4 regions of the Lysinibacillus sp. C5.1 genome follow, and region 1 is predicted to be linked to each of the others. Evidence: riboswitches for the same ligand, from Rfam matches in the RefSeq annotation. Region 1 holds a riboswitch; each other region holds the start of a gene.

Region 1 (8,271 bases):
TATTACGATCTTTCGGATTAACAGATGCCTCTACAACAGCTTTCATATTAAGAGCATTTGTCGCATAACGCATATTGTCTGTTGCGTCCCCTGAACGACTTCTCACATACTTCGGTGTATAACCTAATTGCTCTTCAAAAATTTGATTTGTTAAATATATTTCTTTATAAGTCTCTTCATAATCTATATCTGCCATATCAGGGAACGTTAATGTACCGTTTTCTACTTCATGGCCTTTGCTCAATATGTTCTTAACCAATTCAGGTTCTTGTGCTAGACGCATACCTTCAATAAAAAACGTTGCCTTGATGTTCGTTTGATCTAATACCTTTAAAAGCTTTTGCATTGTCTCATTATCTGCAAGTCCATTAAAAGTCAAAGCCACTTTTGGGGTAAGAATATTGGCATGATGTAAAATATCGCTCATCGTTCCATCATGTTCTTTTATTTCAATCGACGAATCTACTGGTGCAACTTGACTTTGTGTTTCGGATTGACATCCTGCTATGAACAAAGCGACTAGTAAACTACATAATTTTAGTCTTTTCATTTCCACACAGTTCTCCTTACAATTTATGATAATTTTTATTGGCAAATAAAAAATGGGTATTCCGTGTATCAAAAATTAGTGCAGCATATTGATCGAGCAATCCATAATCAATTTCTGCATGATTCGTTAAAATTAATACAGCTTCTGCTTCTTCGATTAATTGTTTTGATAATGCAACAGTATTAAGTGTGTATTGGTTGACTGAAAAAGTTTCGATAAATGGGTCCACAACCATAACATCATATTGCTTCTCCAATAATTCTTGGATGACGTGAAGTGCAGGAGATTCACGGAAATCATTAATATTTGGCTTATACGTGACACCAATAACAACAATCTTTCCAGCTCGTAGCTCTTTCTTCTGGTCAATAAGATAATTTTCCAGTCTTTCAACCACAAAACTCGGCATGGAATCATTAATTTTATCTGCCGCCTCAATTAATGAAGCCGTAATACCATGTTGCTGTCCTGCCCATAATAAATATTTAGGGTCAACAGGGATACAATGCCCCCCTACCCCTGGACCAGGTGTAAACGGCATAAATCCATATGGTTTTGTCGAAGCAGCTTCGATTACTTCCCAAATATCTACATTCATTTTGTAGCATATTTTGCTCAGCTCATTAACAAGTGCGATATTGATTTGGCGAAAGGTATTTTCCAGTAACTTCTCCATCTCTGCAACCCTTGGGTTAGAAACAGGAAAAACATTTGTATTGATGATCGTTTCATAAAATAGTTTTGCTATTTCTAAACATGCTTCTGTCACACCACCGACTACTTTCGGTGTATTTGAAACGGTAAAATTAATATTTCCAGGATCAACACGTTCAGGGGAATAAGTTAAAAAGATATCCTGCCCAATCACATAATTACTTTTTTCTAAAATTGGTTGAACGATTTCTTCAGTCGTTCCAGGGTACGTCGTACTTTCAAGAATCACTAGTGTATTGGCAGAAATATATTGTGCGATTGATTTGGACGCATCTTCAATGTAAGAAATATTCGGTGTACCATCTGCTGATGTTGGAGTTGGTACACAAATAATCATGACATCTACACTTGCAAGCTTTGAAAAATCCGCAGTCGTTTCCAACTTCTCTTCTTTTAAGACCTCTTGGATAACAGCATCCGATAAATCAGCAATATAACTTTCTCCATTTGTTAGCTTAGCTATTTTTTCGTTATTTTTATCAATACCAATTACTTGAAACCCTTTTTTGACCATTTCTATAGCGAGTGGTAATCCTACATAGCCAAGTCCGATTACACCAATTTTTGCCTGTTTCGTTTTGATTTTTTTCGATAAAGCTAACTTTGGTGAGTCAATTTTAATCCCCATAAACAAATTACCCCTTTACCTAATTTTAAACATTAAATACAAATAAATCCTTTTTTGTGCAAAAGGAATTTATTCTCTTGTCACCACAAAATAAGTACACATTTCCAACATACCTATAGTACTAATTTCAACTAAACAAATTCTAAACAATTTTTAATTGAATGTATATATAACTATTTTAAATAAGTTGATTTCACCAAAAACCTTCATATAATCCTTTAGTATTATATCATTTTTGGTAAATTAATACATGCACTATTTTTCTAAATATAATTAACCAGATGCAAAGATGGCATTATTTCAAAAAAAGAAAAAATATCGTCACACTCCGATTGCTTAAAATAAAATGGCCTTTTCCTAACTGTTCACTTTTTCACGCACCTCTTTTTAACTGTATTAATAAAAGTCACATTGTAACACTGAACAATGTTAATAATTCACATTTAATATAATAAATACTTTATTACTATTGTTATTTACACAAATATGTTCGAAAAAGACGGATTGGACATTGCCTTGAACGACGGATATTTTCCTTACATAAAAAAAGAGTATGTAAGTTTTCACTTACATACTCTTTTTAAAAGTTCATATTATTTAACTGGTACTACTGCGCCTTTCCATTCATCCAGAATGAAGTCTTGGATTTCTTTAGAAGTTAATACTTCTAATAATTTTTTAATTTCTGGTTTATTTTCATCTCCAGCACGTACTGCAATAATATTAACATATGGAGATTCTTTATCTTCTAAAGCAATCGCATCTTTGATTGGGTTTAAGCCATTATCGATTGCGTAGTTTGAGTTGATAAGGACTGCGTCGCCTTCTTCGTTTTCAAACATTTGAACAAGTAGTTCTGGTGCAGTATTCGCATCAAATTTAAAGTCTTTCGGATTATCTACAATATCTTTAATTTCAGCTGCAGTTTTATCGATACCATCTTTTAATTTAATTAAGCCTTTTGCTTCTAATAATGACAGCATACGACCATGGTCTGAAACAGAATTAGATAATAAGATTGTTGCACCTTTAGGAAGGTCTTCAAGAGATTTATATTTTTTAGAGTAAATACCGATTGGCTCGATGTGTACACCGCCAGCATTTACAAAATCATAGTCATTATCTTTAATTTGTAAATTTAAATAAGGGATATGTTGGAAATAGTTTGCATCAATTGTTCCAGAATCTAAATCTTGGTTTGGTAATACATAATCTTGGTATGTTTCGATTTCTAAGTCAATGCCTTCTTTAGCTAAAATCGGTTTTGCTTTTTCTAAAATAACTGCGTGAGGTGTGTTAGAAGCACCTATTTTTAATGTTACTTTTTCTTCAGTTTTTGCACTGTCGTCTGCCTTATCTCCAGTTGTTGAACCTGCTTCATCTTTGTTACCAGCACCACAAGCTGCTAAAGCTAGTACAAGTACTGATAAAAATAATCCTGCTAATAACTTCTTCATTTGTCTACACTCCCTTTATTTTGTTCAAACAATAATATGTTAGCGGTAAATAACCGGTATAACCTTTTTAACGTTTGTCTGTTTTCGAAGTAATCATATCGCCAATCCATTGGATAATAAATACGACTACTAAGATCAAAATAGTTGCCATTAATGTCACATCTTGGCGATTACGTTGGAAGCCATCTAAAAAGGCTAAGTTTCCTAGACCGCCAGCACCAATAATACCAGCCATTGCTGTATAGCCAACAAGGGCAACAGCCGTTACCGTAATCCCAGAAATAAGTGCTGGTAATGATTCTGGAATTAGTACTTTCCATATAATCGTGGACGTTTTTGCACCCATTGAGCGCGCTGCTTCTATAACGCCCTTATCAATTTCTCGTAGTGCAATTAATACCATTCGTGCATAGAATGGTGCTGCACCGATAATAAGTGCTGGTAAAGCTGCATCTGCTCCACGGATTGTTCCAAGTAAAAACTTTGTAAACGGTATTAGTAAAATAATTAACACGATAAATGGTATCGAACGGAATATATTGACGATTGACCCCGTTAAAAAGTTTACGATTTTATTTGCCCATAGTTGGTTCGGGCTCGTTAAAAAGAGGATAATACCAATGGCTAAACCAAGTATGAACGTGATGACCGTTGAGATAGTGGTCATATAAAGTGTTTCATATGTGGCAGACCACATTTTTTCCCAGTCGACATTCGGAAAGAGATTAGTTAGCATCTGCAATCACCTCCGTTTGTACTTCAACTGTATTCAAATAATTTAATGCAGCTGCTACATTTGTCTCTGAGCCATCAATCTGCACAACAAGTGTGCCGTATGCGCCGTTTTTAGTTTGTGAGATATTACCATGAACAATACTAATTTCTACATCAAACTGCTTCACTAAATGCGATATTACGGGCTGCTCTGTTTTTTCTCCTACAAAGACAAGCTTGACCAATTGCCCTGTAGGATAATTCGCTCTAAGCTGTGCAACAGTCTCCTGCGTTTCCTTCGTATCAGTAATTTGAGAGACGAATTTTTTTGTAATTGCCGCTTGAGGTGCTTGGAACACTTGCAATACTTCACCGCGCTCTACAATTTCTCCAGCTTCCATCACCGCCACACGATGACAAATTTTGCGAATAACATGCATTTCATGCGTAATTAACACAATGGTTAAGCCTAATCGTTCATTAATATCAACTAGTAAATCGAGAATTGCATCTGTAGTTTCTGGATCAAGTGCAGATGTAGCTTCGTCACATAACAAAACTTCTGGATTATTGGCAAGGGCTCGCGCTATACCAACCCGTTGCTTTTGACCACCTGATAGCTGTGAAGGATACGCTTTATCGCGACCTTCTAAGCCAACGAGTGCAATTAGTTCTTTCACGCGTGCTTCTCGCTCACGCTTAGAAACGCCTGCTATTTCTAGTGGAAAAGCAATGTTTTCTGCCACTGTTCGGGACCAAAGTAAGTTAAAATGTTGGAAAATCATGCTTACCTTTTGTCTAGCATCACGGAGCTTTTGCCCCTTAATAGATGAAAATTCTTGATTATTGACCTTCACTGTACCTGTAGTAGGTTTTTCTAAACCGTTTAATAAACGAATCATCGTACTTTTACCAGCACCACTGTAGCCGATAATGCCAAAAATTTCACCTTTGTTAATCGAAAGATTTACATCTTTGACAGCAATCAATTCGCCATTTGCGGTTTTGTATTTCTTCGTAATATTTTGAAGCTGTATCATAGCGAATACTCCTTTTCTCATATAGAAAACCCCTTCTCTCAAGACAAGTAGAAGGGGTCACGTACTTTATACGCTAAACCGTTCTCTCATCTTTCAAAGATAAATCTTTGGGTGATTTGGCACCTTTTCACAAATGTGATGGTTGCCGGGCTTCATAGGGCACGTCCCTCCGCCGCTCTTTATAAGAGTTCGATATATTTAATAGTTTTTTAATATATTTGTTACTTTACCACGCTAGCAAAGTTCAGTCAATTGGTTTTTTTAACAATTCGTATAAAAATGGTACGGATTGAAAGGCATAAATCTTTTCAATAACCTCTCCTCCATCGCTAACAAGTAAACAAGGTACACTTTCAATTTGAAAATCAAAAGCTATTTGTTCTAAAAAATTGATATTTGCCTTGCCTATTTTTACCTCTGGCAGTAACTGTTCAATGATATTCATCATTTTAGATGCAACGGCACAAGTTCCGCACATCGGTGTATATAAATAAAAGGCAGTTTTGTCTCCAGACTGTACAGCCGTTTCCCACTGCTCTTTTGACCATTCTTCCATGATTTCACGCAACCTTACAAAATATATTCATTATGGATTGAAAAATGAGCACGCAATAAAATCGTCGCTAGCACTTTCCTCGGTGTTGTTTCTACTTCTTTATATGTTGGCATTGTCCGTAAATGCTCGGCCTCTGGATAATGTCTATCCATTAATGCACGTAGTTTATCGCCTGATGTATCCGCATCAAAAAATGTATAGAGCTCACAGCCCTCATATGGGTCGAGTAATTCTTCTAATTGATGCACACCAATTGTACCATTTGTACAAAGGATTGTAACATCTTCACTAAGAATAGGTTCAATTTGAAGCTTATCCGAACGGCCTTCCACGATTAAACATTTGCCTTCGAACATCACGCCACCCCCATTTAGACAGTTATCTACTACAGCATAACATTTGAATAACCGAATTTCATACTATTGCATCTCAACTTTTTAGCGTTTCCATTAATTCATGGCACTAGCAATTCCTAAGATTGCGCCGAAAAATTGTAGCATTATATAATAAAAAACGCCGGTAAATTTGCCGACGTTTTTCTATTACAGGCTTGTTTATTCTGCAATCAATTTTTCGTATTGCTCAGCTGTCATAAGGTTTTCAATCTCTGATGCATCAGCAGGCTCTACAACGATCATCCATGCTTTTTCATATGGTGATTCATTTACGAATTCTGGGCTATCTTCTAAGTCTGCATTTACTTCAACTACAGTACCTGAAATTGGTGCGTAAAGTTCAGAAACAGTTTTTACTGATTCTACGCTTCCGAATGGATCATCTGTTTTAATTTCGTCGCCAACTTGTGGAAGCTCAACGAAAACGATATCTCCTAGTTCTGATTGTGCGAAGTGAGAAATACCGATACGTACTTTACCATCTTCTAATTTTACCCATTCATGTTCTTCAGAGTAACGTAAGTCTTTAGGTGTGCTCATGCCAAAAACCCCTCCATAAATATGTAATATATTCACTATCAGTGTGCCATACTTCTTTCATAAAAACAAGGATAAAAGCAGTTATTTCCAAGCTTGCTCAAATTCTGTTTCTTTAAAACCTAACGTTACTTTTTTTCCATCTGTCACGATTGGTCGTTTAATTAGCATACCATCTGACGCAAGCAGTGTAAGTTGCTCATCTTCCGGCATTTCCGCCAATTTATCCTTCAATCCAAGTTCACGGTATTTCATGCCAGAAGTGTTAAAAAACTTCTTCAGTGGCAACCCGCTCGCTTGCCAATATTGCTTTAATTGTTCTTTCGTAGGTGCTTGTTCAACGATGTGTACCTCTTCGTATGAAACGCCATTGTCGTTTAACCACTTCTGTGCTTTTTTACAAGTTGTACATTTAGGATAATGGATAAATTGAATCATATTTGTAGGCTCCTCTACTATCATTTTCTGTAGTATACCATCATAACTAGTATGTGCCAAAATGAAACAATTATAATTGTTTGAGTGCCTGACACCAGTGGAATTCAGAATTGTTTCAGTGCCTGACACTTAAATCTATGCGTTCCCGCAGGAGTCTACGTGGATTATTACTTAGTGAGTCTTAAGACAAAGCTATAAATTGTGTGAGTGCCTGTCACCAAAACAGGCACCAAAAAAGACTGTAGATTAAGGTATCTACAGTCTGTTCATAGCTAGTATTATACGATGAATTTTTCTGCTTCGATAAGTTTAACGGAAGCTTCACGTTTTTTAGCAATAAGGTTATAAGGGTTGTTGCGAGTCAGTTTGCGAAGCGCTGACAATGTCATCCGTGCAGCATCTCCATCAGCTGAAGCAAGAATCGTATCTTTTGCCTCTTTCTCAATTTCTGCAAATGCTTCTTGGCAGAAAATTTGCGTGTAAAGTAATTTTTGTTGTGATTTTTCTGCACCCTCACGTGCAATCGCTTTTTCTGTACGTAACACAGCAGACTCCATAGCAAATAGTTGGTTTGCGATATTCGCGATATTTACCAATACTTCTTGCTCTTGGTCAAGCTTCGCACCGTAGCGTTGTGCTGCCATACCTGCTGCTAACACAGCGATTTTCTTAGCATTTTTTACAAGGTATTTTTCTTGTGCTAGTGGTTCTGTACCTACTTCTTCTGGCATCATCATCAGCAATTCTTGTTGTAAATTTTGTGCGACTTGCAATAATGGCAATTCGCCTTTTAATGCTTTTTTCATAAATGTGCCAGGCACAATCATGCGGTTAATTTCATTTGTTCCTTCGAAAATGCGGTTAATTCGAGAGTCGCGATAAATGCGCTCTACCTCATATTCTGCCATAAAGCCATAGCCACCATGTAATTGCACCGCTTCATCAGCAATATAATCCAATGTTTCTGAACCAAACACTTTCGCAATCGAACATTCAATTGCATATTCTGCAATTGCATTGGCAATGACTTTCCCTTGCTTTTGTTCTTCAGGGCTCAATTGGCTTAGACGATCTTCAAATAATCCAACTGTACGATAATTTAATGATTCTGACGCATATAATTGAGACGCCATAGTCGATAGCTTTTCTTTTGTTAGGTTGAAATCAGAAAGCTTTGTTTTAAATTGTTGACGTTGGTTCGTATATTGAATCGCTAGCTCTAATGCACGTTTTGAGCCACCG
Region 2 (8,271 bases), 480 kb from region 1:
GGTGTTGTCCCACAACAACCACCGACAATATTCAGCCAGCCTTTTTCCGCAAAACCTTTTAATTTTTGTGATAGGGATTCGGGTGATTCATGATAGCAACCTTCCTCATCCGGTAAACCTGCATTCGGATAACAGCTAATATAGCCAGTAGAAAGCTCTGCTAGTGAACGAATATGGTCGGTCATAAATTCTGGACCAGTTGCACAGTTTAAACCGACTGAAAGCGGCTTAATATGTTCGATTGATATGTAAAAAGCATCAATTGTTTGCCCTGCTAATGTTGTACCCATCGGTTCAATCGTGCCGGATATCATCACCGGTAATTCTTTGCCCGTCTCTTTAAACGCACGTGACACCCCTAGTGTCCCCGCTTTTACATTGAGCATATCTTGACTCGTTTCAAGTAGCAGTACATCTGAACCTGCTTCAATTAGAGCCTTTGCCTGTACATAAAAGTTTTCTTCTAGTTCATCAAAGGTAATACCGCCAGTGACTGATAACGTTTTCGTCGTTGGGCCCATCGCTCCGGCAACGAAACGTGGCCATTCTGAAGTAGAAAATTCATCCACTACTTTGCGTGCAATTTCCACAGCACGTTTATTAATCTCTTCCGCCTTAGCCCCAAGATTATATTCATTTAATACGAGAGGTGTACCGCCAAACGTATTTGTGCAAATGATATCCGCACCAGCTTCTAAATATTTTCGATGAACCTTTTCAAGCACATCGGGTCTAGTTAATACAAGATTCTCGTTACATCCATCAAGCTCCTCACCACCAAAATCTTCTGCTGATAAGTTTTCATTTTGAAGCATTGTACCCATTGCGCCATCCAGAATTAAAATTCGTTTCTCTAGTTGCTCTTCAATCAAGTGCTTAGCCATCTATACTTACTCCTTTTTTCTGTTCATCCAATTGTCCGATAAATTTCATTAATTCAAGCGTCATATCATAACGTAAAAACGGTGTAATTAAATAAATACCATTAAAATATTCTGCCGCTACTTCTACTAACTCTTTGGCAATTGCAATCCCTTCTAATGTTGAACGTTCTTTATCTTCACCACACGCCTTCATACGTGATAGTGCATCGTCTGATAATTTAATCCCTGGTACTTCATGATGTAAAAACTCGGCGCTCTTATAGCTCGTTACTGGCATAATACCAATATAGATTGGGGCGTCTAAATGCTTTGTTGCTTCATAAATTTCCACAATTTTTTCTTTTGTATAAACAGGTTGAGAAATAAAATAATCCGCACCATGTTCAATCTTTTTCTCTAAGCGTGCTACTGCACGATCTAATACACGAACATTGGGGTTAAATGCTGCCGCAACAGAAAAGTTTGCTTTCTTACGAAGTGGCTTACCGGAAAATGATATCCCCTCATTCAACTGTTTAATTAATTGAATAAGCTCCATGGATGAAACATCATAAACACTTGTGGCACCTGGGAAGTCTCCTACCTTTGTTGGATCTCCAGTAACCGCTAAAATATCATGAATGCCAAGTGCATTTAAGCCCATTAAATGGGATTGTAGACCAATTAAGTTACGGTCACGGCACGTAATATGCGTCAACGGTCGTACACCATGTGTCTCCTTTAATAACGCACCCATAGCGACATTACTAATGCGGGGAGACGCAAGCGAATTATCAGCCATCATCACGACATCTGCACCTGCTTCATATAATTTTTTTGCCCCTTGAATAAAACCGTCAATTTCTAGATGTCTTGGAGTGTCTAACTCTACGATAACCGAACGTTCGCGCTTCACCTTTTCATGTAGCGGTTCATATGTCGCAGGTTCCGCTTCCCGCACAATCTCTACTTTTTCAGGTTTCGTATACTTTGCTTCAACCGGCGTTAACTCTTCTAAATATTTCTTCGCAGCTGCTATATGCTTAGGTGTCGTACCACAACATCCACCGATTAAACGAACACCTTGGTCACGCAATGCAACTGCCGCTCGGCCAAAATAATCAGCTTCTGACTCATAAACGACACGCCCATCCTCTAAATCTAGTAGTGACGCATTTGGATATGCTGACATAAATGCTTTATCAGGAAGCTCCACACCTTCAAATGCTTGAATTGTATGATGGGGACCTAAACGACAATTGACGCCTACTACATCTGCACCAAGAGCTTGTAACTCATGTAATGCTTGATTTAACGTCATTCCATTTTGCAACACACCCGGCTCATGCATGGATACTTGTGCAATAATTGGTAGCTCTGTTTTGCTGCGTAACATTTTTAACGTTGCACTTAACTCTTCAAAATCATAATACGTTTCAAGTAAAAGACCATCAGGATTGCCTGCAAGTAACACATTTGCTTGTTCTTCAACAGTCAATAATATTTCCTCTAATGTAGCATCACTTTTACGAATGCCACGGATGCCACCAATTGTCCCTAAAACAAATTGCCCGCCATCAGCTGCCGCTCGTTTTGCAATCGTGATTGCCGCTTCATTAAATTGTTGCACTCGTGATTCTAAGCCGTAACGTGCTAATTTAATCGCATTTGCACCGTAAGTATTGGTCTGAATGACATCTGCACCAGCGGCTATATATTCTCTATGAATTTTTTCAATTAACTCCGGTCTTTGTACATTCATTTCCTCATGACAGTACTCTAAGCCGTAACCATATAATACTGTACCAATGGCTCCATCCGCAGTAAGCACATGTGTTTTTAACTTTTCTAGCAATCCCATAAATCGTAGCCCTCTCTTTCCTTGTATCCAAAATATAAAAAGCCTTCTTTTACAAAAAGAAGGCTTTAACGAATCGCAATTGTTGTTCCTTCTCATCTTCGACCAATAAGGTCTTCTGGATTTAGCACCTGACATAAGTTGGTTGCTGAAGCTTCATAGGGCCAGTCCCTCGGCTTCTCTTGATAAGAATATAGTATGAATTTTTCAAATAATTAAAAGAATCATATCGTTTACAGGCGATAGAGTCAAGACTATTTCACTTAACAAAGAAGATTTCTCACGAAAAAAATATTATTTTAGCTTTAACTTCACCGTGATACTAGTTTTTCCGCAAGCGCTTCGCCTATTTTTTTACCATTTTGAATACAAGCACCAATACCTACGCCGAAATATGAGCAACCTGCTATCGATAAGTTGGGATACCGTTCTGCAAGCTCCGCTGTTAAGCCTTTCAACGCCTCATGATGTGCCAAATCGTATTTTGGCATTTGATCGATCCACTTGGCTACATTTACAACCATTGGTTTTTCATCAATGCCTAAACTTTTCTTTACATCTTCTAATGCTACAGCTGTCAATTCTTCATCTGTCATCATACGTAATGTTTCATACGCAGGGTTAATGCTCTTATAAAAGAGGCGCACGAGCAATTTGCTATTAGCAGATGTATGTTTCCATTTTCGGCTTGTCCATGTTGCGGCATTGCATTGTACATTCGAGTTATGTGACACAATAAAGCCTGTCCCATCTGCCGGTAACACTGCGTCCGGTACATCAAAGCCCAAGTAAATGGTGATGGCAGAGGCTGTAGTAAATTCTTTAAAATAGCGATCCAAAGATGGGTCCTGTAATAAGCTTTGTACGGCTTCATTTGGCAGTGCTAATACTATGTGCTCAGCCTCAAACATGCTTCCATCTGCTAATGTAATTGTATAATGTTCTTCCTGTTTTTTTACATTGGTTGTCGCTACGCCTTTAATAATTTCTACATTTGTTAACGTTTCTTCAAGACGATGGATAAGTGATGATAAGCCCTGTTTAAACGAAATAAACTTTTTGTTGGAAGCTTTTACAAATTGTTCGCGATTTGCCTCAAAACCTTTAATAATACTACCGTACTCATTTTTATAGTCGATTATGTACGGTAAGGTAGATGCTATCGACAGTTGATGGAGGTCACCCGAATATACCCCAGCTAATACTGGTGCAATTTGATTTTGTACAAGTTCTTCCCCTAAGTAATATGTTAAAAACTCACCGATTGAGCTGTCCTTAGTAAAGCCTTTATTCGGCATTGTTAAATCTTGTAATGCCTGTTGTTTACCTGCTTCTGATACTAGTGTACTCGCTTCAAGAGACGCTAAACTCATTGGAATACCGAATGTTGAATCAGCAGGGATCGCATGTAATTCGTCATTTGTATAGATATAAGATACCCCTGTTTCGTTGTACACTAGCTCCCGTTCGAAATTAAGCTCCTGCACCAGCTCCATGACCCCTTTATGACGAGCCACAATCGAGTCAGCACCCGTTTCCATAATGAATCCTTGCTCATAAGCGGAATGTAACTTACCACCTAAGTAGGGATTTTTCTCAACAAGCACTAGTTTGACATCTATGTTTTTTTGCAATACTTGGCGTTGTAAATAATGCATCGTACATAAACCAGTAATGCCGCCACCTAATACAACTATTGTTTTCATAAAGTATCGCCCCTAATTCGTTATTTCTCTCCTTATTAGTATAAACTTTTTTCACAAACAATAACGTTCAACCCATTACAAATTTAGCAACACTATAAAGTGTCAGGCACTCAAACAATTCGAAATTGTTTGAGTGCCTGACACCGAAAGTTCACCTAGTTTAAGTTTTGTGCGACATTTGCTAATTTGTCAGCTGAATTTGTTACTTCATTAAATGCTAGCCCAAGCTCATGAAGGACCTGAGCTACGGCCTGAACCTCTTTTTCCATAAGGTCATTTTGACACTTAGCTTCTGTCATTGCATCTAAAATTTTATTAAACTGTCCTTCAGTTTGAGCCATGTTCTCCTCACCTGAAGCAACCTCTGCCTGAATATTACTAAGCGAATATGCCAGTTTAGACGTTCGCTCTGTCGTTTTTTCTAATAATTTTGCAACGGATGTAACAGATTCTTTCGTCTGACTAGACAATTTACGTACTTCCTCTGCCACAACACTAAAGCCTTTCCCCGCCTCTCCAGCGCGGGCTGCTTCAATAGCTGCATTTAAAGCAAGCAGATTTGTTTGGTTGGCAATGTTCGTTACAACATTCATAATCGCTTCCATTTCTTTCGACATATCCGTTAATTGTTTAATATTATCCGTAATATCATCCACTGACTGAATAATATTACACATATTTTGAGATTGATGTTGTAAGCATTCGCGACCTTCTATTGCTTGACTTTCTGCTAACGTACTCACCTGAAGCGATTTTTTTGCCAATTGCTTAATTTCATGTGATTGATTATTTAATAGATGGAAGGAGGCATTTGTTTCTTGTGAAATGGTCGCTAATCCTTCTGACGATTCCACAATTTTTTTCTCAACTGCTTCTTTCTCACGTTCAACGTTTTCCTTCAGTTGCTCAATTGTACTTTCGAACGCTTCTAATACAAGTTGCTGCTCGAAATTAGAAATTTTAGAAATTGCTCGTATTGTATTCAATTGGTCTTTCGGATGCACTACATGTTCTTCAACTAAATCAATAAATGACATGGTTAAATCTTGGAAAGCACAAATATACCATTGTGTTCTCAGTCCGATATGTACATGCACTTTTGCGATATTTACTCGTCTTTTATAAAATTCCTCATCAATTGTACCGTTAAACATTTCAATAATATGACGACGCAATGTGACCTTCAATTTATCCACAGAACTATGTTTATTAATAATATCTACTAAACTATGCTCAGTTCCAATCATTTCATAAAACCGGTCAACGATGTGATTTATGTTGTCCTCAACAAATGGTTTAAAAGCTTTTAAATATTGTAAATCTTCTTTTGTCAAATTTAGCATTTCAATTTGCTTAACCAGTGTTCGAGAGTTCGGAACATCCATTGTCACCGAGTATTGCTGTAAATCTAACGTCATTGCCTTTTTCTGTTTTTGAAAAATCACACTTTTCCCTCTTTCATTACGTGTTCTTTTGAAAAGCTGAGCAAAAATCCCATTTCCGTTTACCCAAATATATTGACAAATCTATGAAAAGATACCACAACCATTAATAAATTTACAAGAAAATAATATAACAAAATAACATCATAATAAGCAGTAATTCATTATTTTTCATTATTAAAATCACTCATATACATTATACATTTTTAATATAATTGTCAATTTATTATATCCTATATTTTACCATTAAGTAGCATACAGTTTAAAAGTAAACTAAATGGTTTTCAACTGTTAAATTGCAATAAAACGCTATCATAATTTTTTTCAGTAGCTATTTCTACAGTATTTATTAGAATTTACGTATTCCCTCTGCAACACTACATGTAATATTAAGTATCTGTAATTTCAATATCTCCCCTTCGGCCATTTATTAAGAGTCCTTTATCCTGTTTTTTTATTTAAAAATGAATATAATTAACCATTGTAAATTTTGTTAATAAATAGCATAAAATAACCATTCTATTAACAGTCTACTCCTGTAAAAACGAATTCTCTCTCATATCATTTTTCTATGTATAGATGTATGATCACTATTTGCTCATCCACCACAATAAAAAACCGCAACGCCTAGTTCACAGCTAACCGTTACGGGTAAATTTCAATATCATAAAATTTCAAATTTAAAGTTCTTCTAATTCTTCTAGTAAAACGGTTGCTTCTTCTATACCTGCTTCTGCCGCAAGCCCATACCATTTTTTCGCTTCTTTAATATTACGTGGTATTCCCTCACCTTTGTTATAAATATGACCAAGCTGCAATTTTGCTTCAGGGTCTCCTTGGAGTGAGGCTTGCTTGAACCAATGAATACCTTTTTCAATATTACGAATCCCCGTTAAACCCTTGCTCCAAATAAAGCCCAAATCATAAAATGCATCTACATGATATTGTTCAGCCGCTCTTTCAAACCAATATAAACCACGATTTATATCCCGCGCTTGCCCTAAGTGACCTTCTAAATAAATCCCACCTAGTCTGTATTGCGCTTCAACATAGCCTGCCTCAGCCGAATTTTTATAAAAGGCAAATGCTTTCTCTTCATCTATTGCAACACCTAACCCTTGTTCATGCATAAGACCTAATGTAAACATTGCCTCTGCCACCCCTTGTGCGGCAGCAATCTCGAACCAATGTTTAGCAAGTGACATATTTTCTGGTACACTCTCACCATTCAAATACATATCCGCTAAATTATTTGCCGCATCTGCATGCCCTTGTTGCGCTGCAGCTTCGTATAACTTAAAAGCACGATCATAACTCTCTTCTACACCAATTCCTTCAAAATAATAGTTACCAAGAGCATATTGGGCATTCGCATTATCTTGTTTTGCCGCTAATTCAAACCACTTAATCGACTTTTTCGGTTGGAAAAATGTATCCTCATTTGCACTATAATATTCTCCAAGTTCAAATTGGGCATCTGCATCTTGTTCTTCAATCGCAGCTTTGTATAAATCGATGATTTCTTCATGGTCTAAATCTTCTTCTTCAAAAACAGCAACTGTTTCGTCCTGATGTGTAAAATACCATTCCAGGATATCGAGGACATCATCAACAACCTCCGTTGTATACGCTAACTTCTCTAAGGAAGTAATTTGCCATATTAAAATATATATCGGGAGTGGGATTGCCTCACGCAATACATCATCATATTCCGCTAACAGCGTTAGTACATTGTCTTGCACTGTTTGTGTTTGCTCAGGATGTACTATTTGTAAGTGTCGCTGTTGTTTTTTTCTTAGCAATCCCTGAATAACTTGATAGAGCATCTTTTGCAAGGTTGTCAGTTGTACTTCATCCAATATGAGTAAAGTGAGGTTTTGTGCAAACCATGTATTCTGTATATTTGTTGATTGTTGTAAGGACTCCGTTCGCTCCTTATTTTGCTTTGCTAAAAATTGCCCGTACATTTCATTTCCCCCCTTGCACACTATGTAAAAAAACTGCCTTGCTATTATTATATGGAAGGCAGTTCAAGAATGGTTACACATATGCTCTTAACATTAGTCCTACAAATAACGTAATGACGAAAAAGAGCGTTATATGTCCCCATTTATACATTTCTAACAAACCGATAAATTCACGAGTAAAAGCGTTAGGTATATAATATAAAGCTGTTTTAGAGCCTACACCTTGTGCATCAAGCTTTGCCCTTCTTGCATAAATACTCGCTCGAAATACATGAAAATTATTCGTAACAAAAAGTGAACGGTACTCTTTCCCTTGCGCGTGCGCATCCATGATTGCTTTAGAGAACGCCATATTTTGCTCTGTATTTGTCGACCGATCTTCCATCAATATTTTCCGATTCGGTATTTGATGTTTATCTATCATATATGTTTCCA
Region 3 (8,271 bases), 1.2 Mb from region 1:
TTACAACTTGCAATGATGTACCCTATTCAACAAGTTCTGCCGTCAGCGACTATTGCGAGCTCAATAGAGCTGGATTTAAATGAACCTTGGCTAATGATTTATACAGGTGGCACAACTGGCAAAGCAAAGGGGGTAGTGTTGTCTTTCAATTCTGTAAATTGGAATGCAATTAATACAATTATTAGTTGGGGTTTATGTGAAGACGATTGTACGTTAAACTATATGCCCATGTTTCATACGGGTGGGCTTAACGCACTATCCATTCCATTGTTAATGGCGGGTGGGACGGTTGTTATCGGTGATAAGTTTGAAGCGGAAACAGCACTCAAAGCAATTAATTTCTATAAGACAACGATTTCGCTTTTTGTCCCAACGATGTATCAAGCCATGATAACGACAAACTATTTTCACAAAAGTAGTTTTCCCACTGTAAAAGTGTTTTTATCTGGCGGCGCACCGTGCCCTCTGCCGATATATGATGCGTTTTTTAAAAAGGGACTTTTTTTTAAAGAAGGTTATGGCTTAACAGAGGCTGGACCGAACAATTTTTATATCTCACGTGAAGAGGCTTATGTCAAAAAGGGGGCAGTGGGTAAAAGTATGCAATTTAATGAGGCGAAAATTATCAATCAAGCGGGTGAAAGCTGCGCTGCCCATGAAGTAGGCGAACTGTTCGTTAGAGGCAAGCATATGTTTCGATTTTATTGGAATAATCAGCAGGAAACCGACAATACGATACGAGATGGCTGGTTAAGGACTGGTGATTTAGCGACAATGGATGAAGAAGGGTATTTTTATATCGTCGGTCGTAGGAAAGACATGATTATTAGTGGTGGGGAGAACGTCTATCCGCAAGAAGTGGAGCAATGCATACTTCGTCATCAGCTCGTAAAAGAAGCGGCAGTCATTGGAGCACCAGATAATTATTGGGGCGAAATTGTCACAGCATTTATTGTCTGCCATCATAAGTCAGATACGTTAGTAGACGAAGTAGAAAACCTGTGTCGAAGCTATTTAGGTCACTATAAAATCCCGAAAAAAATTATTATGATTGATGAATTACCAAAAACGATTGTTGGGAAAATTGATAAAAAAGCACTTCAATTGCAATTAAAAAGCTCTTGAAGATAGGTAAGATGGGTGAAATCGCCACGAAAGACGCCGACACCGCCAATAAGTGGGGGAAAATCGCCACAAAAATCACAACAATCGTCCGAAAAGGCAGAAAGCGTATTCGGATTGGAGCCTTGTAAGATACCCATTTGATAGGGATTGTTCGCTAACTTTTGCTTTTTTTATCTACTTTTCTCACAATGCTTCCCATTAGTCCTACATCACAGTAAAATAGAGTAGGTTAGGGGGATTCTATTTTGAAAGATCAACGCTTTAAAATTGCGCATCGTGAGGCGCTTATTGGCATTGGGCTTGTATTTGTCAACTTTGCGATTTGGTACGGCTTTGCCTATGGTCTAGGTTCGGGGGATCCAACAGCGTATTCGTATGTATTGGGTTTCCCAGCTTGGTTTTTCTATAGTTGCATCGCTGGAACAGGTTTTATGATTGTATTAATCTGGCTCGTCTTAAAGCTCTTTTTTAAAGAGGTACCATTTGATGACGGGGAGGTGGATGAATAATGCATTGGCAAGTTATTTTTCCGCTTCTTGTTTTTTTAATTATTATTTTTGGGATTGGCATATGGGCGAATAAGCATGTTCGTTCATCGAATTCATTTTTACAGGAATATTTTCTTGGCGGTCGTGAAATGGGCGGCTTTATCCTAGCAATGACGATGATTGCCACGTATGGTAGTGCAAGCAGCTTTATCGGTGGACCGGGTGTTGCTTATAATAAAGGGCTTGGATGGGTCTTGTTAGCGATGGCTCAACTGCCAGCAGGCTATTTTGTACTGATGATACTAGGCAAGAAATTTGCCATTATTGCTCGCCGCTATCAAGCGATTACATTAATTGATTTTTTACGTGAACGCTACAAAAGCCATGTCATCGTTATATTGTCAGCGATTAGTATTATTGTCTTTTTATTTTCTGCGATGATGGCACAATGGGTCGGGGGCGCGCGCTTAATTGAATCATTAACAGGTCTTGACTATACAGCAGCACTCTTTATTTTTGCTGTTTCAGTATTAATTTATGTGATTATCGGAGGATTCCGTGCTGTAGCGTTAACGGATACGGTTCAAGGTTCCATTATGGTGATTGGTACTGTAATTTTACTGATTGGGACAATCGTTGCCGGTGGTGGCATCGATCAAATTATGACGTCCCTTGTTGCGGAAAATCCAAACCTAGTGTCACCATTTGGTGCTGAAGGGGAACTGACACCATTGTACGTCTCAACATTTTGGATTTTAATCGGCATTGGTGTGGTAGGGCTTCCTCAAATAGCAGTCCGCGCCATGAGCTATAAAGATTCCAAAAGCATGCATTTAGCGATTATTATTGGCACAATTGCTATTGGGACAATTATGTTCGGGATGCACTTGATTGGTGTATTAGCCCGTCCAGTAATTCCTGGCATTGAAATTGGTGATAAGGTAATGCCGTTGCTTACGTTAAAAGTGTTGCCGCCGTTTTTAGCGGGCATTGTGTTAGCAGCACCGATGGCAGCGACGATGTCTACCGTGAATGCGTTGCTGATGCTAGTTAGTTCAACAGTGGTAAAGGATATTTATTTGAACTATATCAAGCCCACTGCCAATGATCGAGAAATCAAGCGTGCTAGCTTCGTGGTAACAACGGTGATTGGTTTGGCAGTCGTTGTATTTGCGTTAAATCCGCCAGATTTACTTGTTTGGCTCAATTTATTTGCATTTGGTGGCTTAGAGGCTGTCTTTATTTGGTCAGTTGTCCTAGGGTTGTATTGGAAAAAAGCCAATAAATACGGGGCGATTGCGTCCATGATTACGGGCATGACGTTATATATTATGATTGATCGCTTTTATCCGACGATTTTTGGTATGCATACGGTGACCATCCCGATAGTAGCTTCATTGATTATCTTTGTTATCGTCAGTTGGCTAACAGCTCATAAATTTAAAGATGAAAAACTATTTATCTAATGATGAAAACCTCGAGTGACAACGCTTGGGGTTTTTCTTTTTGCCACTATAGAATAGAAAAACCGTTAGCATCATGTATGCTAACGGCTTGAATCTTAATAAAATACTTTATCTAGATTATATTTTGCACGGAATGTGTTAATCGCATATGTTTCGTAAATTTCACGTTCCATTGGATCATCAATTTCATACACTTCGATTTTGAAAATTTCATCACGGTATTTTTTCATTGGTGATACATTATCTTCAAAATGCTTTTTAATACGTTGGCGAATTTTACGTGCTTTCCCTACAAATAATAGCTCATTTTTTTCATTATAAAATAAGAAAATGCCACCTTTTTCGCGAGTGATTTTATGGAAATCAATAAATCCGTGGAAAGGCGTAATTTCTACATCCCCTGGTTTTAATACTTGCTCACGTTGACGAATTACTAAGTCTGGTTTTGGGAGTTCAATTTTAATCAAAATATTCACGTTCCTCTCTGTTACTAAAGGTATATGTTAACATAATACCTCTATGATTGCCATTACGATTTATTGGTTCCATTAATTTTCGTGTATGCCTATTAGAATTGGGACTGGCTGTCAAAAATATAACTTGATAGTAGTGTTTAACAATTCATAAGCTTCCATTCATTTAAATACAAAATATTCTATGTATTATTGAAATTCTTAATTGTTCATGATACAATTCTTTTTAATTGAATAATCTTATCAAGAGAAGCTGAGGGATTTGGCCCTATGACGCTTCAGCAACCTCTAACATTGTTAGAAAGGTGCTAATTCCACCAAAGGATTTTTCCTTTGAGAGATAAGAGTGAACGTGATAATTATCCTTCTCATTCTTGCTCTTATGGAATGAGGGGGATTTTTTAATTTACATAGAGAGAAAAAAATGAAAGAAAAGGGGACAACAATATGCCAATTAATATTCCGAAAAACTTACCAGCTGGAGAACATTTACGTGAGGAAAAAATATTCGTCATGGAAGAAGATCGTGCCAAAACACAACAAATTCGTCCGTTAAATATTTTAATATTTAATTTAATGCCGGAAAAAGAGAAAACAGAATTACAATTACTTCGATTGCTTGGAAATACGCCATTACAAGTCAATATAACATTTTTAAATACGGCAACACACGAGTCTAAAAATGTTAGTAAATCGCATTTACAACTCTTTTATTCAACATTTAATGAGATACGCCATCGTCGCTTTGACGGGATGATTATTACGGGTGCACCAGTGGAAAAAATGGCATTTGAAGAAGTGAATTATTGGGAAGAAATCTCAGAGATAATGGATTGGTCTGCTAAGAATGTCACATCTGTCTTGCATATCTGTTGGGGTGCACAGGCTGCCTTATATCATCACTATGGCATCGGAAAATTTGAATTACCAGAAAAGTGTTCGGGTGTATATTCACATGTGATTACGGATTTAACGGTCGATTTAGTAAGAGGATTTAGTGATTTATTTACAGCACCACATTCGCGGTATACTTCTGTTTCAATCGAAGAAGTACGCAATCATCCGAAATTACGTTTACTATCGTATTCAGAAGATGCAGGCGTTTTTATTGTCCAATCAAAAGATAATAAAAATATTATGATTACTGGGCACTTAGAATACGATGCGACAACACTAGCCGATGAATATAGTCGCGATGTGGCAAAAGGAATCGACATTGCAGTGCCTGTTAACTATTTCCCGAATGATGACCCAGCTAAAGAACCTATTAATACATGGCGAGCACATACCCATTTATTATTCTCCAATTGGCTAAACTACTATGTTTATCAAGAAACGCCGTATGAATGGGATTTTGTTGATGAAATTGAATACCATATCTAATTTGTCGCTTTCCATTTGCTTTTGTGAAGATTTAAAAAATCCAATTTCTCAATCGAAATACTGAGAAATTGGATTTTTTATGGTGTTTCACTTGAGTTCAATGTACTTTGGTCAGTTTGTTGATTTGAACAATCACCAGCTGTTTTGCTTTTTATCTTTCGCATTTTTGCAATGACAAGTAATAATAAGGCTAACAAGACAGTGAATAAGCCTGAATATAGCGGCCAAATTTTTTGATTATAATTATTAGAATGCACAATATTCGGATGAACAATTTGAGACAACGCAATCATGCACATTCCTAATGGCAAAATCAATGGTCGTGGATCTTTAATATTTAGGATTTGTGCTATACCTATTACAGAAGCATAAAAATAGAGAAAAGTTCGAATATAGATGGAGATAATCCACATGACAGCCATAACAATTTCAACACGTTGAAAGAAATTGCCTATAGAAATCCGTTGAGCCAGTGCATAGCTAGGAAATGACTCAATGGAAGTATTCGTTGGACCAATTACGAGTGTTGAGAGGGCGATAATGATAATTAATACAATTCCTCCGCAGAGCGTGCCGAAATAAAATCCTTTTTGTGCTGCTTTCGGTATATTAACAGCAGAAGGGAAAATCATAAGTAACATAACGAGCGGGAATGAAAAAATACTCATAAATTTAAGAATACCGGTTATTAAAGATGTTGTCTTTGTTTCAAAAATAGGTTGGATATTTTCAATATTAATTTGAGGCGAAATACAAACAAGAAATACAATAAATATAAATAGAAATATAGGAAATAGGATTTCTGCTGACCGTGCAAACACTTCAATGCCTAGAAACGATGCAAAAACAAGAATAATGGTAAATAATACAGCAAAGGACAAAGTAGGTGTCTCGGGCATTACTTCTGTTTGCATAAAGATGCCAATAAAATATAACAATTCACTAGCTGAAAAAAATGCGAGAGTGATAAACCCTAGAGAGGTCAAAGTTCCAAAAAATTTACCTAAAATTTTTCCATTTGCTTCGACAAACGTAAGGTGCGGTGTTTGAGTTCCAAGGCTTGTATACAATTTTACAATTAAAGAGCTTAATAAGACGCCAATAGTTGCGCCAATCCATGCATCTTGATGAAGCTGCTTTGTAATGCTCGCTGGCACAATTAATATGGCCGTCCCGATAGAATGGAGAAGGGTAATGATTGTAAATTGTCTGGCACTAAGTAATTGTTTTTCCATTAGTCACTACCCTTTCTAGTCATTCTTATTAAAAAAATGATAATAACATTTTCCTAATAGGTGTAAAAATAAATGTAATAAAATCTAATGGGCTAGGGATATTTATTTTTAAACCAATGGCGATATTTAAAATGGCGCCTATAAACAATAAAATAGAAAAGGCGAATATTGTTTTTTTTTCGCCTTTTTTCAACAATGGGGGAATCATAATATAAGCAATCATCAACGAAACAAGTATGACGATCATGCTAATGAACATCGTGAGTTACTCCTTTGAATTGTACAATAATGAGTTTTGGATTGTTCCTAATCCTTGAGTTGTGACCTGTACATCGATCGTAACAGGTACAGTTGGATAAAGTGTTGACCATTCTTTATGAATCTTTTCCCACTTTTTCGGATCGCTGCGATGGAGTGCCTCGCTAAAACCTAATAAATCGAGCTTATAATTTTTCTGAATAATAGCTAAAGTTTTTTCTGTATGTGCTTTTATCTTTTCTGCTGTCTTTTTGTCGATCTGTTGAATGGTGTGGTTTTGGGTTAAATTAATGGCACAATTCACTTCACCAATATTTTGCGTAACATCAATTTTTATCGTGATGTGCGGCGTACCATTTTTGAAAGTCCCTTTAATTTTGGAGGACGAACTCGTAATTTCAGTGGATAACTCTCCACCTTTAGGGCACGCGAGAACTTCTACTGTACTTTTAATTTTGTTATTCAAGTAATTAAAATAAATACTGTCATCTTCTGATAATAACCCGACTAATTTATCCTCTTTAAACATAGCGATACCCGCATATTTTAAAATAACAGGTGTTTTAATTCTTTCTACATTGGTTTGGTCAATCCCTAATTGCAAATCTCCTTGTATCTCAACTGCTGATAAAACGGCACTTTTTTCTTTACCACTAAGGGTGTTGAGCAATTCATCTGTGCGAACAGATAAGGTTGAGCCCCATGATTTTTCCGACACCTTGATCGAATTTAATAATTTATTGGCGGGCATTTTTTCAATGGGTGTTAAGACATTCAGCACTTCTTTTGCCGCTGTTTTATGAGATACTACAAGATCAAAGTCGTTTCTAAATTCATGATCTCTTGCAATAAAATCTAGTGGTTCGTTTAAGCCTGCCTCTGCTAATTCTTCACCTATTACGACAATTTGCAAATGAGCAAAATAAGGTTTCCGAGGTGTTAACGTTGTCATTCTTCTAATGGCCTCAAACACACTTTTTCCTTTAGCATGGTAGGTAACAACGGGTGCGCGTCCACTGGATGGTTGCTTTGAAGAAATTTGACTCGGATCTACTACTTGAATGGAAACTTCAAAATCCTCATCGACCTTATCGATACCTAGTGCCACGACGATTGCTAATTCGTTTAATTCTCGCTTACTCCAGCAACCACTCAATAATAAAGTGAGGATTAAGAATAACAAAATCATCTTTCTGTTTGACATGATGGATTCCTCATTTGCACTTTAATGTTTAGTTCTTTTTTTCGTGATATTGTTGTTCTCGAACATTATTTTTTTGACTAACCAGTCGGGGTCTTGTCAATAACTTTCTGCGTGGGAACAAGACCATCGCATCTTTTTGGTCTTTTACAATTAATGGCCCGAATGGACTCATATATGGAACACCAAAAGATCTTAAACTACATAAATGAAGGATAATCATCATAATGCCGAACATCACCCCAAATAAACCAAAAATCGCAGCTAATATCATAAGAGGGAAGCGTAGGACACGAATCGTATTTGATAAGCTGTAAGAAGGAAACAGGAAACTACAAATGGCTGTTAATGCCACGATAATGACCATCACCGCGGATACTACGCCAGCTTCCACGGCAGCTTGTCCTATTACTAACGTACCGACAATGGATACGGCTGGACCAATCGTTCTTGGCATCCGTAGACCTGCCTCTCGCAATATTTCAAAGGCAACTTCCATAATTAGTGCTTCAACGACGGCGGGGAAGGGCACGCCTTCTCGCTGTGAAGCGATACTAATAAGCATTGGCGTCGGAAGCATTTCTTGATGAAAGGTCGTAATAGCCACATATAAAGAAGGCATAATTAATGCAAGCGAAATAC
Region 4 (8,271 bases), 1.4 Mb from region 1:
TCGTTGTCATTAAGTGAGCTGTGCCCGGAACACGTTCACGACTAGCATCCGTTACTAATATTTTTGCTACTTCTAACTCAATGCCTAATTTATGTTTTAGCTCTTCACGCTTTTCATTTAAAATATGATAAATCCCTTGACCTACAGTTCCAAATCCTAAGATCGCTGCCTTTATAGTTGCCATACTTGATTCCCTCCAACGTACATTTCTCCAGTTTTCTCTCTATATAAAGTTTGTGCCTACAAGCACATATTCAAATAATTCAAAATTTAACCTAAAGAAAATTGTAACGCAAATAAATCCATTGCACAAGAAAAATCTTTCTAGGATGGACATTTGTTTTCTCTAGGCGTGCAAAAGAAATCGGTTTCATTGCCTTTATTATACGTTTTTTTTATAAATCTATAATTTTTGAACAAATATTGACGATTCTTTTATAAAAAAAATGCCTTTCTTCTATTATATATGTACGAAGATACTACCTATAGAATGGCTGTCTTGAAAAGTCGAAATAAATTCAACAAATAACTTAGCACAACAAAAAGCTCATTCCCTATAGCAGTAGAGAATGAGCTAAAAAATATAAGGGAAAGTTAACTTGCTAGTAAAAATAATCGATAACGATATTGTGCTAAAGCTGATTGTACTAGTTTGATTTCTTCCTGTGTAAAGTTCGGTATGGCATATGTGCGCTCAATTAGTTGAAATGACCCATATTGTAAGTAATACTCTGTCGCAGGTAGCGCGATATGGTCTGTACCATGAACTTTATACTCTTCAAAAACTTCTTTTACAGTATAGCCTTCTTCTTTAGCATATACGATTTCTTCAAAAGCACTATGTCCAAAGGTTTGTTGCCATTTTGATTCAACTGTCGAAAGTAAGTATTGAATGGCCATATTATTTACAAAATGATGGCTTTCATTTAATTCATATATAAGATAAGCAGTTACATTTTGTGCACGATAAATATTTGCCATTGATAACACTCCTTTTTCGATCAGTTATGGAAAGCGAGAGTAGCTACTGGCTATGTAGCTACCCCCTTTCATGTATATATTCAAAAGTGGGGGAGCACTTATGAAAACAAGTTAGTTGTTTTCGCCTAATGAATGGCGGTGAAAGTTTAGTAACATCAACACTTTGTTCAAGGTTGGTAGCCTTTCGAACGTTTTACTTAATCCCTAGTATACAGCATGGCATTAACTAAGTCAACAATACTTATAAAATTACTAGGTATTATTTATAAAAAATTTCTGAAAACTCACCAAATGAGGTAAGGATTAATGTAGCAACGTTATACGCATTACCAAATGAGGCTTTTCGAATGAGAAAATACGTAAACGCTACAACATACATCTTTGTTTATCTAAATAGGTTATGCTTCTACTTTTTGTTCAGTAGTTGTTACTTGCGCAATAGCTTGTTCTAAATCTGCAATAATATCCTCAACTGCCTCTAAACCGATTGATAAGCGAATGAGCGACTCGGAAACGCCAGTTTGGATTAATTCCTCAGCAGATAACTGTTGATGAGTTGTAGACGCTGGGTGAATAATTAGTGATTTTGCATCGCCTACATTTGCTACGTGTGAAAATAATTTTACGCTGTCTATTAATTGACGGCCTGCTTCTCGTCCACCTTTAATGCCAAATGTAAGCACTGAACCGAAGCCATTTTTCAAATATTTCTTCGCTAAATCATGTGTAGCAAAATCTTCTAATCCATTATAGTTTACATACTCCACAGATGGGTGGTTACGTAAATATTCTGCAACTGCTAATGCATTTTCATTATGTTTAGGAATACGCAAATGAAGCGTTTCTAAACCTTGTAATAAGTTAAATGCAGCATCTGCACTTAATGTTGGTCCAAAATCACGTAGTAATTGCACGCGCAGTTTTGTGGCAAATGCAGCCGCTGCCGTATCAATACCGTATCGTAATCCATGATAAGATGCATCAGGTTCTGTAAATCCTGGGAATCTACCTTGAGTCCAATCAAATTTCCCCGCATCCACAACTACACCACCTAAAGTTGTACCGTGACCGCCAATCCATTTTGTCGCTGAGTGAACGACGATATCTGCACCGAAGTCGATTGGTGTTGAGCCATATGGTGAAGCAAAAGTGCTATCAATAATTAAAGGTAAACCGTTGTCATGTGCAATTGTAGCTACTGCCTCTACATCTAGCACTTTTAAGCTTGGGTTTCCGTAAATTTCAGCGAACACTGCTTTTGTCTTTTCATTAATGGCAGATCGGAAATTTTCAGGATTTGTTTCATCTACGAAAATTGTTTTAATACCGTAGTTTGGTAGTGTATTTGCTAATAAGTTATATGTTCCTCCGTATAAAGAACTTGCTGCTACGATTTCATCCCCTGCTCCTGAAAGATTTAAAATTGAAAATGCGATAGCTGCTGCACCTGATGAAAGTGCTACTGCTGCTGTACCGCCCTCCAATAAAGCGACGCGTTTTTCAAAAACATCTACAGTTGGGTTTGTAATACGTGTATAAATATTGCCCGCTTCTTCTAATGCGAAAAGACGTTGCGCATGAGCAGTGTCTTTAAATACGAAAGCTGTAGAACGGTACACCGGTACAGTTCGAGAGCCTGTCACTGGGTCTGGCTCTTGGCCACCGTGTAATAGTAAAGTTTCTGGTTTAAAATTCGACATGTTTTCTTCCTCCTAAATGGGTTTTTACGATGGTACCGGAGATGAGGAGGATTTATGTGAGAAAACAAAAACCCCCTTCAGTTAAGAAGAGGGTTGCGGTTGCAAGTTTTCCTCCCCTTATCTGCCAGATCCAAGTAAGAATCTGTAGGAATTAGCACCTTAGCAAGTTCGTCACTCACTGGTTGCCGGGCATCATAGGGCCTATCCCTCCGCCGCTCTTGATAAGAGTATGTGATTCAATTTCCATCGTTGTTACACAGTATAAACATAGACTTTTTTTCTGTCAACAGTAAAATTTATTTTTTTCTGAAACTTCTGTCTGCTCCTTTACGTAATAAGAACACATACACTATATAAAAATATAGTTTGAAAGGAGTATTTTTATGGTAAAAGCCATGATTATTTTTATTATTATTGGTTATCTAATCGGCTGTATTCATGGCTCTAAAGTGGCACAGTTTCTATCTGGAGTAGATTTAAAAAAGACTGGCCATGGCAATGCGGGTGCCTCAAACGCAACGCTTTCTCTTGGATGGAAATACGGCATATTAGTAGCACTTATTGATATAGGTAAAGGCGTTGCTGCCGTACTATGCGCACTTTACTACTTTACCTCCAATGCTTCACAATTTACTGAAGTACAAATGTGGTTATTAACCTATGCTATAGCTGCTAGTGTAATACTAGGTCATAACTTCCCGTTCCATATGGGCTTCAAAGGCGGCAAAGGAACTGCATCAATCATAGGCATATTGCTCGCTATTGATTGGAAAATTGCATTATTTGCACTTATGTTATTTGTCATTTTATCTTTAACAACAAATTATTTAATCATTGGTGTGCTTGTATTTTATATTGTTTTTTGTACAGCAACTTACTTATGGATACCTGGTATTGGACCAACAATGATTGCAATTGTTCTTTTTGGTATCGCGCTTATGTTGCATATTGAAAATATTAAACGGCTTATCCAAGGGACAGAGCCTAAAGTAACATCTGCCTTTAAAAAATAAACTTAAACAAATTAAAGCCTTGAGAGACAACAAACAAACTCTCAAGGCTTTTTTATATCATTATTTTGCAAATGATGGATCTTGCATTGTACCGTTCTTAGCTAAATTGACATGCCAAGAAAGCGCTTTTTCTAAAATATGTGGTGTATGGTGGCCGCCTGTTGCCTCGTTCGCTTCGTTAAAGTACGCCCATAATTGTTCCTTATAATCTGGATGCGCACAGTTTTCAATAATACGTCCTACACGCTCTTTCGGTGCTAAACCACGCAAGTCTGCAACACCTTGTTCTGTGACAATAATATCTACATCATGTTCTGTATGGTCTACATGCGAAACCATTGGTACGATACTAGAAATTTTACCGCCTTTTGCATACGATTTCGTCACAAAAATACCTAACCGTGCATTACGAGCAAAATCACCAGAACCACCAATCCCATTCATCATTCGTGTGCCAGAAACATGAGTTGAATTTACATTACCATAAATATCTAGCTCAAGCGCTGTATTTACAGAAATTAAACCGAGTCGACGGATAATTTCCGGATGATTAGAAATTTCCTGTGGACGTAATACTAATTTATCAGCATATTTTTCAAAATTTCCATAAACACGGTTTCCTACCTCTTCCGATAGGGTAATAGAAGTAGCAGATGCAAAGCTTACTTTTCCAGCATCCATTAATTCAAAAACAGCATCTTGCAGTACTTCTGAATAAACTTCTAAATTCTCAAACTCGGAATCTTTGAAACCTAGTAATACAGCATTTGCTACTGAGCCTACACCTGATTGTAACGGGCGTAAACTTGTTGTTAAACGACCTACTTTAATCTCTTCGCGCAGGAAGTTCAGCAAATGATTTGCCATAATATCTGTTTCTTCATCAGCTGGAACAATTGTTGATGGCGCATCTAAAATATCTGAAATAACAATACCTTTTACTTTGTCTAAGTCTAGTGGAATGCCAATTGTGCCAAGACGATCTGACGCATTTAGCATTGGAATTGGATCACGTTTACCTTGTGGTCCTGGTACAAAAATATCATGCACACCCTCTAATGCATCAAGCTGGGCTACGTTTAGCTCGATGATTACTTGATCTGCTTCTTGTACGAAAATCGGAGAGTTACCAACTGAAGTTGTAGGAATTAATAAGCCATCTTCTGTAATTGCAGCAGCTTCAATAATAGCAAAGTCAATCGGACCAATAATACCTTGGCGTACTAGTTCCGCATTATGTGATAAATGGGCATCAACATAAGTGACTTCTCCACTATTGATCATATTTCGGATACCTGGGTCTCCTTGGAAAGGACCACGTTTGCGAATTACACCCGCTTCGGCTAAGTATTGGTCGACTTCTGGTCCAAGTGATGCACCTGTATATACATCTACTTTGAAGCTTTCTGTTTTCGCTTTCTCCACAAGTGCAAGCGGTACCACTTTCACATCGCCTGCACGTGTAAATCCGCTCATACCAAGTACCATGCCGTCCTTAATCCAAGATGCTGCTTCTTCTGCTGTTACAACTTTGTTTCGTAACTGTTCATTACGAAGCTTTTTTGCTAACTTTTCATCCATTCCTTATTCCTCCATCCCACATTTAATTGCTTCAACTAGATTATTTGTCCTATACATCCGTACACCCACAAATGTCAAAATACAGTAGATAAATAATCTGTCGCCATACATAATTTTACACTAAAGAGAACATTTAAGCTATATCTAACAATATATTTTACTTTACGAGGTATTTTTGTCCTAGCTCAAATTATTTAAAAATAGTTTTTTATAAATGATTTTAAGTTTTTTTATTGAAGTTTATTCGATTTTAGCGAAAAAGCGTGATATGCTCTTGGTATATTTAAGGGGAAAAGGAGAATTTTTAAATGGTGAAAGAATTATTGCGTAACCACTCTTCAGTTCGTATTTACGATGGAAATCCTATTTCTAAAGAAATTATTGAAGATTTAATTGCCACAGCACAGATGGCGGCAACCTCTCACTTTGTACAAGCCTATAGCGTAATTTGGGTAACAGACGAAGCGAAAAAAGAACAGCTCGGTTTGCTCTCTGGCAATCCACGTCAATACGAAACTTCGGGTGGTGCTTTTGTCTTTTGTGTAGACTTTAAACGTCTGCAAATGGCTGGGAAATTAGAAGGTGTTGATATTGTGGCAGACTCGGCTGAAAATGTCCTCGTTGGTGTAGCAGATGTTTCGTTATTCGCACAAAACTTTGTGATTGCTGCTGAATCAATGGGCTATGGCATTTGCTATATTGGGGGTGTACGTAATAAGCCTGAGGAAATTAGCGAATTATTGAATCTACCAGATTATGTATTCCCATTGTTTGGTTTAACAATTGGCGTTCCTGCACGACGCAATGAAGTCAAACCTCGCTTACCAGTAGCTGCTGTCCTACATGAAAATGAGTACAATTGTGATAAATACGAGGAACTTTTACCAGCTTACAATGAAACAATGGAAGCTTATTACAATAGCCGCTCCTCCAATCGTAAAATTGATAACTGGACAAAGCAAATGGCTGATTTTTTAATTGAACAACGTCGTCCTTTCATCAATCGCTTCTTAGCACAGAAAGGTTTTAATTGGAAATAACTTTTTCTTTTGGAGTTACTATCGTATGATAATAACTCCACTTTTTTTATATTTTGAACCTTTTTTTATAGCTTATGTAGTATTTTTGTCTTGAATGGTCTGTTAAATTCAGGTACAAATTAAACGAAAAGACTCTTTCCTTTTCCTACCTTTTCATTAATATTAATAGAAGGACCCTATCTCGAAAGGAGTTATGCAAAAATGTCTTATGTTAATAAGCATCTTGCTCGTACCCTAGAACAACATATTGATATCAAACAATACAAAGAAGCTATTGCCTACGTCGATCAATTCGTTTCCTATACAACCATTTTAAATTTAAAATTTGTCACGAATACGCAGAACCTAGAAGTGGTTGTGCTACACGCACTTTTATTGGAGCATATTATAGAAAGTGAAACATCGTTCTCTTTCGAATATGAAACGAATTTGTTACATGGTTATATTCAAGAGATACTGGCATTAAATGATCATGCCTCTACACTTTTTACAAATCATAAAGAAAAAATGCACCGTTACATTGAAACGCAAACTACATAAAAAAGACGATCAAGCCAACAAAATTCATTGTGCTGATCGTCTTTTGTTTATTGTAACCCTTTAATAATTAGCGAGCGTACTGGTAAAAACTGTTCTCCTGTTTCACCATACGTAATAACTACTTCGTCACCTTCTTGTAAATAAATCGCAAGAGGCTCCGTCTCTGCACTTACTGAATAGTTTTCACCATTATTCAGTAAAAACGATACAATGGTAAAGTCACCTAGGCGTTCCTTATAAACGCGTAGTACTGTTCCACTTGCATTTTTCTCTTCTGCATTCGAACTACCTTCAACCGTACTTCCTCCACGACTAAGCGCTGTTTTATATAATTTCAACGCCTCTTTTGGTGTTGTTGCATAGGCTGAGATTTCAGGATTTGCAGCGGAAACGATAAAATAATTTTGTAAGAAGCCATTCGCATCGAGCACTGCTGTTAACCAACTTGCTTCCCCGTAAAAGTTATACAATACAGGCATTTCTCCTGCCCACTTCTTCTCAATAAATTTCTTTTCAATAATTTGTAGATTTCCTTGTGAATCCATATATGAAGCATCTTGATTTCCTGTATAATATGTCGCTTCACCAGTTCGTGCATTCGTTAATGAATAGCCCAGCATTGAATCCACGCCCTCTTTTGGACTCGTGAAGTCTGTGAAATAGTACATTTCGCCTTCCTCATTAAATATCGGACTTACATTCGATTCAGTCCCTTCATCAGAAGGTAATTTGACATCTTTTTTGCCAAACATACTATTCCAGTAACCATGAACATATTTTCCGTAATAGCTATTTTGTAAACTTACTGTCTCAGGTGAAACAGCTCCATCAATAAATGCTGGAACATCTGCTAATTTCACAATTTCAGATTTACCTGTTAATGCATCTACAAGGACAATCCCTTGTACATCAAAGCCATTTCGAGCAGATATAAACTCCCCGTAGGAACGGATATAGTACGGTTTACCGTCATCATCGATTTCCAGCTGAACATCCCCATAGAAAATAAGGAAAGGATGTTGCAAGCGCATATGACGCTCCAAATTAGCATTTAAATAGGCAGAAGGAACATATTTCATTTCCTGTGCGATAAATTTTGGGTTATCCGCTGAGTCTGTCGCACTCATTGTAAAATAACCAGGTGTCGTTTTGCCGTTCATCCATTTAAAGAAACCTGAAAATTCAACAGGTGCAATATAAACATATTCACCATTTACCTTTTGGATTTGTAAGCGTCCTAGTTCATAATAGCTTGTATTCGGTACTTGGCCGAAAGCTTTTTTCATTTTATTGCGGACGAATTTTGGTGGAACACTCGCTGGCGTTTGTGTTTCATCAAACGGCTTGATTTCAACCTCTTCTTTCATTTCCGCGGATTTGAATTTATCGTTAGCATTCCATAGCGGTGCGGACAAT

Evidence for each region. A riboswitch is a leader RNA that binds a small molecule or an ion and turns the genes downstream of it on or off. The one in region 1 is predicted to bind S-adenosylmethionine.
Region 2: linked by a shared signal. The riboswitch ahead of I5435_RS20415 (bifunctional homocysteine S-methyltransferase/methylenetetrahydrofolate reductase) and the one ahead of I5435_RS18100 (methionine ABC transporter ATP-binding protein) in region 1 are both predicted to bind S-adenosylmethionine.
Region 3: linked by a shared signal. The riboswitch ahead of metA (homoserine O-acetyltransferase MetA) and the one ahead of I5435_RS18100 (methionine ABC transporter ATP-binding protein) in region 1 are both predicted to bind S-adenosylmethionine.
Region 4: linked by a shared signal. The riboswitch ahead of I5435_RS01695 (O-acetylhomoserine aminocarboxypropyltransferase/cysteine synthase family protein) and the one ahead of I5435_RS18100 (methionine ABC transporter ATP-binding protein) in region 1 are both predicted to bind S-adenosylmethionine.

The regions. Positions count from the first base shown of each region.
Region 1 covers NZ_CP066226.1:3,677,342-3,685,612, forward strand. Annotated here, with positions in the region: gene I5435_RS18080 (polysaccharide deacetylase family protein) at 1-550, opposite strand, end outside; gene I5435_RS18085 (nucleotide sugar dehydrogenase) at 567-1,892, opposite strand; gene I5435_RS18090 (MetQ/NlpA family ABC transporter substrate-binding protein) at 2,486-3,349, opposite strand; gene I5435_RS18095 (methionine ABC transporter permease) at 3,417-4,085, opposite strand; gene I5435_RS18100 (methionine ABC transporter ATP-binding protein) at 4,075-5,103, opposite strand; SAM riboswitch class I at 5,187-5,291, opposite strand; gene I5435_RS18105 (thioredoxin family protein) at 5,348-5,659, opposite strand; gene I5435_RS18110 (toprim domain-containing protein) at 5,674-6,015, opposite strand; gene gcvH (glycine cleavage system protein GcvH) at 6,214-6,594, opposite strand; gene I5435_RS18120 (arsenate reductase family protein) at 6,676-7,029, opposite strand; gene I5435_RS18125 (acyl-CoA dehydrogenase family protein) at 7,308-8,271, opposite strand, start outside.
Region 2 covers NZ_CP066226.1:4,153,353-4,161,623, forward strand. Annotated here, with positions in the region: gene metH (methionine synthase) at 1-884, opposite strand, end outside; gene I5435_RS20415 (bifunctional homocysteine S-methyltransferase/methylenetetrahydrofolate reductase) at 877-2,724, opposite strand; SAM riboswitch class I at 2,814-2,913, opposite strand; gene hemG (protoporphyrinogen oxidase) at 3,033-4,427, opposite strand; gene I5435_RS20425 (globin-coupled sensor protein) at 4,583-5,872, opposite strand; gene I5435_RS20430 (SEL1-like repeat protein) at 6,550-7,836, opposite strand; gene I5435_RS20435 (YdcF family protein) at 7,910-8,271, opposite strand, start outside.
Region 3 covers NZ_CP066226.1:2,484,863-2,493,133, reverse strand. Annotated here, with positions in the region: gene I5435_RS12015 (class I adenylate-forming enzyme family protein) at 1-1,125, shown strand, start outside; gene I5435_RS12010 (YhdT family protein) at 1,371-1,634, shown strand; gene panF (sodium/pantothenate symporter) at 1,634-3,079, shown strand; gene I5435_RS12000 (nucleotide excision repair endonuclease) at 3,175-3,546, opposite strand; SAM riboswitch class I at 3,790-3,899, shown strand; gene metA (homoserine O-acetyltransferase MetA) at 4,000-4,935, shown strand; gene I5435_RS11990 (GerAB/ArcD/ProY family transporter) at 5,013-6,170, opposite strand; gene I5435_RS11985 (hypothetical protein) at 6,199-6,429, opposite strand; gene I5435_RS11980 (Ger(x)C family spore germination protein) at 6,436-7,632, opposite strand; gene I5435_RS11975 (spore germination protein) at 7,661-8,271, opposite strand, start outside.
Region 4 covers NZ_CP066226.1:348,304-356,574, reverse strand. Annotated here, with positions in the region: gene I5435_RS01705 (homoserine dehydrogenase) at 1-184, opposite strand, end outside; gene I5435_RS01700 (hypothetical protein) at 595-981, opposite strand; gene I5435_RS01695 (O-acetylhomoserine aminocarboxypropyltransferase/cysteine synthase family protein) at 1,380-2,681, opposite strand; SAM riboswitch class I at 2,796-2,909, opposite strand; gene I5435_RS01690 (glycerol-3-phosphate acyltransferase) at 3,065-3,694, shown strand; gene I5435_RS01685 (succinyl-CoA:acetate CoA-transferase ScpC) at 3,755-5,275, opposite strand; gene chrR (class II chromate reductase ChrR) at 5,584-6,315, shown strand; gene I5435_RS01675 (hypothetical protein) at 6,517-6,855, shown strand; gene I5435_RS01670 (hypothetical protein) at 6,903-8,271, opposite strand, start outside.